DNA from 3 places in the Tessaracoccus aquimaris genome. Region 2 is predicted to be linked to each of the others. Evidence: riboswitches for the same ligand, from Rfam matches in the RefSeq annotation. Region 2 holds a riboswitch; each other region holds the start of a gene.
The links. A riboswitch is a leader RNA that binds a small molecule or an ion and turns the genes downstream of it on or off. The one in region 2 is predicted to bind cobalamin.
Positions count from the first base shown of each region.

Region 1: it holds a riboswitch for cobalamin, as region 2 does, so the genes downstream of both, cobI (precorrin-2 C(20)-methyltransferase) here and BW730_RS11210 (ribonucleoside-diphosphate reductase subunit alpha) in region 2, are expected to answer to the same signal.
Region 3: it holds a riboswitch for cobalamin, as region 2 does, so the genes downstream of both, BW730_RS10010 (hypothetical protein) here and BW730_RS11210 (ribonucleoside-diphosphate reductase subunit alpha) in region 2, are expected to answer to the same signal.

Region 1 is NZ_CP019606.1:1,529,124-1,532,392, forward strand. Features, by position in the region: gene cobJ (precorrin-3B C(17)-methyltransferase) at 1-276, opposite strand, end outside; gene cobM (precorrin-4 C(11)-methyltransferase) at 273-1,112, opposite strand; gene cobI (precorrin-2 C(20)-methyltransferase) at 1,109-1,864, opposite strand; cobalamin riboswitch at 1,893-2,012, opposite strand; gene BW730_RS07205 (aldo/keto reductase) at 2,119-3,063, shown strand.
Region 2 is NZ_CP019606.1:2,385,030-2,388,298, forward strand. Features, by position in the region: gene BW730_RS11210 (ribonucleoside-diphosphate reductase subunit alpha) at 1-1,575, opposite strand, end outside; cobalamin riboswitch at 1,694-1,888, opposite strand; gene BW730_RS11215 (LacI family DNA-binding transcriptional regulator) at 2,118-3,137, shown strand.
Region 3 is NZ_CP019606.1:2,141,094-2,144,362, forward strand. Features, by position in the region: gene BW730_RS10000 (5-oxoprolinase subunit B/C family protein) at 1-535, opposite strand, end outside; gene BW730_RS10005 (LamB/YcsF family protein) at 532-1,353, opposite strand; cobalamin riboswitch at 1,411-1,530, shown strand; gene BW730_RS10010 (hypothetical protein) at 1,620-2,369, shown strand; gene BW730_RS10015 (CbiQ family ECF transporter T component) at 2,375-3,269, shown strand, end outside.

The DNA.
Region 1 (3,269 bases), 860 kb from region 2:
GGGCGAGACGGTGACCTCGTGGCCGGCGAGCCGGATCCGGCGCACGATCCCGTGGAAGCCCGGGTCGCCGCTCGCCACGACCAGGACGTCGTCATTCGGGTCGGCCGCGCCGATCCGCTCGAGGGCAGGGGTCAGCGCGCCGAGCACGACCTGGCGTTCGGGTTCGACGCCCAGTTCGGCGAGGTGGCGCCGTCCCCCGACGACGAGCGCGGCGGTGGCGGCGAGGTCCCGGGTCGCCTGGCTCAGTTCGCCCAGGTAGCCGTGCACGTGGATCATCGGGTCTCTCCCTCGAGTCGGACGGCGCCCGCGCCGTTGGCGCGAAGGTCGGTTTGGGCGGTGGCCTCTGCGGCGCGGTACTCGTGCCGGAAGCCGGGGTGGTACAGGTGTGAGCGGGTGCCGCTGTGGCCCTCGGCGAGTGCCGGGCCGACAAGGACGACGGTGTGCTTCCACAACTTGTTCTCGCGCATGGTCGCCGACAACTCGCCGAGCGGGCAGCGCAGCATCATCTCGTCCGGCCAGGAGACCCGGTAACCGACGATGCACGGCGTCTCCGGCGGGTACCCGCCCGCGAGGAGTTCCTCCTGCAGTTGCTTGTTGCGGGCGGCCGAGAGGTAGAGCGCCATGGTGGCGCCGTGGGCAGCGAACCCCTTGACCGTCTCGCGCGGCGGCATGGGGGTGCGGCCGCCCTCGAGCCTGGTGAGGATCAGCGACTGGGACACCTCGGGGATGGTGATCTCCGAGTTCATCCTCGCGGCGGTGGCCGAGTAGGCGGAGACACCGGGGACGGTCTCGAAGTCGAGGCCGAGTTGCCTGCACATCTCGTACTGCTCCCCGGTCGCCCCGTAGATGGACGGGTCTCCGGTATGGACGCGCGCCACGAGCAGGCCCTCGTCTGCGGCGCGTCGGTAGTGGGCCGCGGTGTCCTCCAGCGCCGCGGAGGCCGAGTCGACGACAAGCGCGTCGGGACGGGCTCCAGCGACGATCCCCGGGTGCACCAGGCTGGAGGCCCAGATCACGATGTCGGCGCGGGAGATGACGTCTGCGCCGCGCACGGTGATGAGGTCGGCGGCGCCGGGGCCCGCCCCCACGAAGATGACCTTGCCGCGGTTCACAGCCGTCCCCCCGCCTGGTCGCCGCGGGCGGCGGGAGCCAGCACCGTCGAGAAGTAGGGGGCGGTCGCGTCGTCGTCGAGGTCGGCCAGCCGGATCAGTTCCTGCCGGTCGAGGCCGAGGTTGACGCCGAGCACCGCATCGCGGCCCTTGGATCGCAGGGTCGCCACGACCTCCGGCATCCGCCGTCCGCCCTTGTAGGCGACCACGGTGTCGACGGCGTCGAGCACCCGCTCCAGGGCATCGAGGCCGGCGGTGACGGGGACGAGTGCGAGGGTCTCGGTGCCCTCGACGAGCGGGGTGCGACTGGTGGCGGCAAGGGCCTGCATGGCGGTGATGCCGGGGATCACCTCGACGGCGACGTCGGGGCGGCGCTCCAGGACGTGCGCGGCTAGGTAGGAGAACGTCGAATAGACGCTCGGGTCCCCGACAGTGGCGAAGGCGACGCACCGGGCGCCATCGTCGAACGCGTCCACGGCGGCGGTGGCGGAGGCGAGCCACGCGGCCTTGCGTCGGGGGCTGACGCCGCTGCGGTCGGCCATCGAGAAGGGCACCCGGACGATCCGGGCGTCCGGCGCGTTGGCCAGCACGATCTGTTCCGCCCGGCCCGGCCCGTCGCCGGACTCCTCCGTCGCGGGCACCAGCACCGCGTCGGCGATCTCGAGCGCGCGGGTCGCCTTGAGGGTGATGAGGTCTGGGTCGCCTGGTCCGACTCCGATGCCGATGAGGCGTGGCTGCGATGGGGGATGCGTCATCCTGGTCGCCTTTCTGGGTCTCTCGCCCGAGGTGTGCGGCGCATGGGATGAGTTCCTGACTCCCGCACCATCGGGTGCGGTCACAGTGGCGGGACCGTGCCGGACTTACACCGGCTTCCTCAAGCATTCCCATGCTCGGGTGAAGTCTTGCAGGGGCCGTCAGGACCTCGTCAGGCGGGGTCGCTCAAGGGTGCCGCCACGCGCGACCGCACGGCGATAGGCTCCTGCTACACCACGGACGTGAGGAGACAGGCATGACCACGATGAGGACCGTTCCGCTCGGCGGCACCGGGAAAGAGGTGCCCAACGTCGTCCTGGGGTTGATGCGCATCGCCGACAAGTCCGACGCAGAGATCCGCGAACTGGTGGGGACCGCGCGGGAGGCGGGCATCGACTTCTTCGATCATGCCGACATCTACGGGGGTCGCGACCACGCCTGCGAGGAGCGGTTCGCGGACGCGATGCGGCTCTCCACCGCCGAACGCGGCGAAATCACGATCCAGACCAAGTGCGGCATCGTGACCGACGGGCCGTACTTCGACTTCTCCTACGAGCACATCATGGGCCAGGTCGAGGGGTCGCTGCGCGCGCTGCGCACGGACTACATCGACGTGCTGCTGCTGCACCGCCCGGACGCGCTTGTCGAACCGGAGGAGGTCGCCCGGGCGTTCGACGAGTTGGAGTCGGCGGGCAAGGTGCGCGCGTTCGGCGTCTCGAACCACACGCCCCGCCAGATCGACCTGCTGAAGACGGCCGTGCGCCAACCGCTGGTGGCGAACCAGTTGCAGTTGTCGATCACGCACTCGCCGCTGATCGCGCAGGGCGTCGCGGCGAACATGTCCGACCTCGACCAGTCGGTGGTGCTGGACGGCGGCGGCCTCGTCGAGTACTGCCGGATCAACAACCTGACGATCCAGGCGTGGTCGCCGTTCCAGGGCGGCTTCTTCACGGGCGTGTTCCTCGGCTCGGACGAGTACCCCGAGTTGAACGCGGTGATCGACCGGCTCGCGGCGAAGTACGACGTGCCGCCGATCGCGATCGCGACGGCGTGGATCACGCGGCACCCGGCGGGCATGCAGGTCGTGCTCGGCACCACGACCCCGGACCGGGTCGCGGGCGCGGCGCTGGGCTCGGACATCCCGCTGACGCGCAGCGAGTGGTACGAACTGTTCCGGGCGGGCGGCCACCGGGTTCCGTGACGATCGCTGGTTGAGCCAGCCCGCCGACGAAGTCGCGCGGTGCGTCGAAACCTCCCGCACCCGCACGCCGAGCCAGCCCCAGGGCACTAGAGGCATCACCCGAGACCCCGCGGAGCTCACCGGGGTTTCGACCGATGTCGACCGCTCCGCGCCCGACATGGCTCAACCAGCGACACGTTGGTTGAGCCAGCCCGCCGACGAAGTCG
Region 2 (3,269 bases):
GGCACGGTTGTCGCGGTTTGCGGTCTCGGCCTCGTAAACCGAGGAGATGGTGATGTCGACGAGGTTGTCGAGTTGGCGCACCGCGGTGCGGACGGTGTCTGCGAGGCCGTCCCAGTCGATGCCGAGCGCGCCTTCGTCGCCGATCAGGTGGCGGGACAGGTTGACCGACGCGAGGTTGCACACGGCGATCGAGTCGCGGTCCTGCGGCAGGCAGATCTCGGTGCAGAGGTTCGACAGGTGGATGGTGCCCGTGTTGTCGTTCAACGCCCGGGTGTTGATCGCGTCCTTCCACGTCAGCCACGGGTGCGACGTCGTCTGCAGCGTGACGAGGATCGACGTGTACTGCTCGCGCGCCTTGACCTTGACGAAGCGGCGCAGTTCGCCTGCCTCGGCCATCGCGACGTACTCGCGGTAGCGCGCGGAGAACTCGGCGCCGTACAACTCGGTCAGGTCGTCGACCTCCAGCGGGTCGAACAGGTACCAGTAGTCGTCGGCGGCCACGCGGGCCATGAACTCGTCGGAGATCCACACTGCGGTGTTGGCGGTGCGGGTGCGGCGGTAGGGGTCGCCGGAGTTCTGCCGCAGGTCGAGGAACTGCGGGAAGTCGAGGTGCCAGTTCTCCATGTAGAAGCACAGTGCGCCGAACTTCTTCCCGCCCCGCGACACGGCCCGCAGCGTCGAGTCGATGGTGTGCATGAACGGGATCGGCCCGGTCGAGGTGGTGTTGTTGGAGCGGATCGGCGACCCCTCGCTGCGCAGCTTCGACACCGAGAGCCCGATGCCGCCGGTGCCCTTCGTCAGCCACATCACGTCGCGCACCGACTTGGCGATGTGCTCGATGTCGTCCTCCATCTGCATCACGAAGCAGTTGGAGAGCTGCGCGTAAGCGGTACCGGCGTTGACGAGGGTCGATCCGGCCGCAAGGTAGCGCAGTCTGCTCATCGCCTCGTAGAAGCCAAGCGCGGTGGCGGTCGGGTCGATCTCGTTGAGGGAGAGCCCCATGGCCACTCGCATCCAGAAGAACTGCGGGACCTCGAGCACCTGCCGCCCTTCGCCCTGCAGGAGGTACCTGTTGCGCATCGTCTGGACGCCGATGTAGCGCAGCAGGTCGTCGCGCTCGGGGCGCAGCGCCGACGCGAGCGCGGGCAGGTCGAACATCTCGGCGAGCCGCGTGTCGAGGAGACCGCTCGCGACGCCTCGCTCGATGCAGCCGGGAAAGTGCTCGACGTGCAGCGCGCGGACCGTCTCGGGGGCGCCGTCACCGAAGAGGTCGTGCGTGTCGCCGAAGACCTGCTTGTAGAGGTGCTTGGTCAACAGCCGCGCCGCGATGGTGTCGAAGGCGGGATCGTCCTTGACGTTGCCGAGCGCCACCTGGATGACGGCCTCGTCGAGCTGGCTTGTGGAGATGCCGTCGAAGAGGGTGATCTCGACCTCGGAGCGAAGCTGGACGGCCTGCGTGACGGCATCGTCAAGGCCGCGCGCGGCGTCGGCGATGGAGGTGGCGACCTCGGCGCCGTCGTACGGGGTCAGCGATCCGTCCCTCTTGAGGACGCGGATATCGGTCGGTGTGCTCATGGACGTTCCTCGAGAGTCGTTAGCCGCGACCCGCGACCCGTCTCGTCGCCCACCGGCGCCCGCCTCACGGCGCGGCCGACACGCGCCTTTCCCACGAGGCCACGAATCAGACCCCGAGGTTTCGGGGCCACACCTGGCAGGTCTTCGGACTCACGAGCACACCCTGAGGCACCTACTGGCCGTCGCTTCCCGGGACGTGGTCCCAGTGCTTCTGACGGCGGTCGTTCTCATTCACCGCTGCGGGGCAGTTCCGGACTCTCACCGGATTCCCTCTTGGCCACCCTTCGGTGGAACCAAGTGCGAGATTGAGCATATATGCCACTTCGACCACCTGTCCACTACTACATGTAGATTTGCCGCCGTTCTGGGGGCGGCGATCGACGTCCTGGGCCCATCGGGAACACCGCCCACTCCGCAGCGCCGCCTTTGGCCGCGCCGACCATCACGCCGGGTGCGGAGGTGGACGCACCCCTGGGCCGGATGCGTCTGGCACCGACATGACCCTAGAGTGACGCCGTACACGACAGACCTGGGGAGGCGCGATGGCACGGCTGAGCATGCGTGACGTCGCGGCACGCGCACAGGTCTCCATCGGCACGGTCTCCAATGTCGTCAACAACCCCGACATCGTCCTTCCCGCCACGCGCGAGAAGGTGCAGCAGGCCATCGCCGATCTGGGCTGGGTCCCAAACCAGCAGGCCCAGCAACTGCGGGCAGGGCGAGGGCGGACGATCGGCCTGGCCGTGATGGACGTCACCAACCCATTCTTCGCGGACCTGCTGCGGGCCGCTCAGGACGTGTTGTTCGCCCACGGCTTCCACGCGACCATCGGCGATGCCAACATCGACGAGGCGCGCCAGACCGCGATTCTGCGCACCTTCCTGCAGCAGAGGGTGCGAGGCGTGATCCTCGGCCCGATCGGGCCGCAACCGTTGGAGGTGGCGGCGCTCGCAAAGGCGCACATCCCGACGGTGCTCGTCGACCGCGCGGCCGACTCGGTCGAGTGCTGCGCCGTCGGCGTCGACGACGTGGCGGGCGGCAGGATCGCCGTCGAACATCTCGTCTCCCAGGGGCACCGCAGGGTCGCCTTCGTCGGCGGGCCCAGTTCGTTGAAACAGATCCAGGACCGCCTCGAGGGGGCGCAGGCCGCGGCGCTCGACGGCGGCGCCGACCTGCTGTCCATCTCCGTCCCGCAGTTGGACTTCGCCTCTGGCCGCCTGGCTGCCGATCAGGTCGTTCTGATGGACCCCCGCGCCCGGCCGACCGGGGTCTTCTGCGCCAACGACCTGGTGGCGATCGCGTTCCTGCAGGGGCTCACCGCGCAGGGACTCCGCGTCCCGGACGACATCGCCATCGTCGGCTACGACAACATCGACTTCGCCGCGGCGGCCGCCGTCCCTCTCTCTTCTGTCGCCCAGCCACGCCAGGATCTCGGCAGGACCGCAGCCGACCTCCTGCTCGCCGAGATCGCCGACGCCGACGCGGACCGCGACCACGTGCACACGTCAGTGAGCTTCACCCCCACCCTTGTCGTCCGGGCCTCCAGCGCCCTCACCCGCTAGCACCGGAAAGGCTGGCCCGCGGGTCTCGCGTTGAGCAGCATTCCGGCCTCGATCGACGACACGCCGAGAGAAACCGCTCTCTAGAGCAACGAACCAGGACTACTGCTCAACGCCTTCCCCTGCCATCCCCAC
Region 3 (3,269 bases), 240 kb from region 2:
CGAGCAGCCGCCATCCGCCGGGCGACGACGTCGGGTAGATGCCGGAGAACTCGTCGGCCAGCCCGACGGAGCCCGCCGGGACGCGCGTCCTCGGCGAGGCGAGCCGAGGGACGCGCAGCCTCGGGTCGCCGCCGACCAGGTAACTGAAGCCGGGCGCGAACCCCCCGAAGGCGACCTGCCACGGCGTCTCGACGTGAGCCCTGACGACCTCGGCCACCGTCAGCCCGGTCTCGTCCGCGACCGCCGCGAGGTCGGGGCCGTCGTAGCGCACCGGGATCACGACCTCGCGCGGCGTGCCGCTGGCCGCGGCGACGCGTGGACCCGACAGCAGGGCCGCCACCGCCGGCCCGCCCTCGGCGGCCGGCGCACCCACGACCAGCACGGTGCGCGCGGCGGGGATGACGTCGGTGACCGACGCCCACGGTCCCCGCGTGGCAGCGGCGGCGGCTCGCAGCACCGGCTCGGCGGCCAGCACCTCATCGAGCGAGGCGAACTCGACGAGCAGGGCGCGCTCGCCACAGGCCAGAAGTCTCACCCGTCGACCGTCTCAGGGGACGACGGGCGTTCCCCTGGGGTCTGCCCCTGCTCGGTGGGGAGGGCTACGAACGGCGCGATCGTCACGCCTGCCGCGGTGAGGCGGTCGCGCACCGCGCGGGCCAGTTCTGCCGCGCCCTCGGTGTCGCCGTGCAGGCAGACCGACTCGACGCGCATCTGGACCCGCGTCCCGTCGACGGCGACCACGCGGCGCTGCGTCACCATCGTCAGCACCCGCTCGGCGACCTCGCCCGGGTCGGTGACCAGCGCGCCGGGCTCGGAGCGCGGCACCAGCGTGCCGTCCGCCCGGTAGCCGCGGTCGGCGAAACCCTCCGCGACGGTGCGCAGGCCCGCCTCCGCGGCGCGCCGCAGCAGGGCCGACCCGGGGAGCCCGACGACCGGAAGCCGCCTGTCGTAGGCGAGAACGGCATCGACGACGGCGGCGGCCTGGGCGTCGTGGTGCACGACGGCGTTGTAGAGGGCCCCGTGGGGCTTGACGTAGCCGACCCGGGTGCCGAAGCGGCGGCAGATCCCCTCCAGGGCACCGATCTGGTAGACCACGTCCGCCGTCAGTTCCGCGGGCGCCACGTCCATGAACCGGCGCCCGAAGCCCGCGAGGTCGCGGTAGCTGACCTGGGCACCCACGACCACGCCCCGCTCCGCTGCAAGGCGACACGTGGCGGTGAGCGTCAGCGGGTCCCCGGCGTGAAAACCGCATGCCACGTTGGCGCTGCTGACGACGTCGAGCATGGCCTCGTCGTCGCCGAGCCGCCACCGCCCGAACGACTCTCCGACGTCCGCGTTGAGGTCGATCATCATGGCGCCGAGCCTATCGGCTAGGGCCTTGACGAGGCACCCGCTCAGGCGGGTCGCGGACCCCTTCAGCAGTGTTAGAGTGACCGCGTCAGTGAGAGGAAGCCGGTGTGATTCCGGCGCTGACCCGCAACCGTGACGGCATCGCCGAAGCCGGGAACTCACCCTGACAGACCACAGGTAATTTGCATCCGTCGCGGACTACGGATGGGTCCGGGCCATCTTCCTCGGCCTGGCTCTAGCAGTCCCGAGGCAGAAAGGGTAAGAGGCCCATGTCTCTCACAGAATCCACCCGCACGACCGCCCGTCGCGGCGTCCTGGCACGCCTGACGGCGCTGCTCGCGTTGACCTTCATGGCGCTGATGGCGGCGCTCCCGGCCCCGGCCCACGCCGACGGCGCCGACAACGAGGTGGGGGCCTGCCTCTCCGCCGACAAGGTCTGGCTGCTCATCACCACCGAGACCGACGAGGTGATCGCCAACGAGTGCGTCGGCAACCCCGCCACCGGTGACGAGGCCATCGCCAACGCAAAGGTCCCCGTCGTGCTCGGCGACATGAACATGATCTGCACCCTTGGCGGCCACCCCGCCGAGTGCCCCAAGACCTTCGCGGGCGCCTACTGGGCCTACTACCAGGGCGCCCCCGGCAAGGAATACGCCTACTCGCAGGTCGGCCCGGCCGACGCCAAGCCGGTCGGCGGGACCATCGAGGCGTGGTGCTACGCCACCGACAACAAGGAGTGCACGCCTCCGCAGTTGAAGATCGTCCAGGGTGGCACCGAGGTCGCTCCCCCGGCGGGCACCACCGCCGTCGACCTGGTGCTCACCGGCGCGGCGGCAAGCCCCAGCCCGACGGCGCAGCCCACGGCCGAGGCGAGCCAGACCCCGGCGCCCGCTGAGCCGACCGGATCGGCCCCATGGGGCTGGATCATCGGCGGCGTCGCGGCGCTCGCCGTCATCGTCGGCGTGGTGCTGTGGCTGCGTGCCCGCGGTAGCGGCAAGGGCGCGGTCGGCGGACGCTGACCTCAATGCCCCGTCTCCTCCCCCGGGTCGCACCGACCGGGCCTGCCGCCGCGCAGGACCCGGTCGGGCGCGACCTCAGGTCCGTGCACCCATGGGCCTGGTGGGGGTGGGCACTGTGCGCGAGCGCGGCGGTGAGCCTCACCACCAATCCGCTGGTGATCGCGCTCATCGCCGCGGCCGTCGTCACGGTCGTGCTGCGTCGACGCCCGGACGCGCCATGGGCGCGGTCCCTGAAGGTCTACCTGATGCTCGCCGAGATCATCGTGGCGATGCGCCTGTTCTTCCAGATCACCATCGGCGGGATGCGCACCGGCACGGTGCTGTTCGTCCTCCCGTCGATCTCCCTTCCCGACTGGGCCGCGGGCATCACCCTCGGAGGCCCCGTCACGCTCGACGGGCTGGCCTTCGCCCTGTTCGACGCGATCCGGCTCGCGGTGATGCTGTTGTGCGTCGGCGCCGCGAACTCGCTCGCGAACCCCCGCACTGCACTGAAGTCGGTGCCCGCCGCGCTGCGTGACATTTCCACCGCCGTCGTCATCGCGCTGGCCCTCGTCCCGCAACTGATCGGCTCGATCCACCGGGTCCGCCGCGGGCAGCGACTGCGCGGCGGTCGCACCCGAGGCCTCAAGGCGATCCCCGGCACCCTGCTCCCCGTCATCGAGGACGCCGTCGAAGGGTCGCTGCAGTTGGCCACCTCGATGGAGGCCCGCGGCTACGGACGCACCCGCGACGCCGACGAGCCCCGACGCGGCACCTGGCAGTTGCTCACCGCCCTGCTCGGGGTGTTGCTCGGCAGTTACGTGCTGCTCGCCGTCCCGGGAACCACCCCCGGCCCGTTCGGGCTCAGCACGGCTACCTGGCTGGCCGTCGCGATCCTCAGCGTCGCCGTCGGCCTCGCGG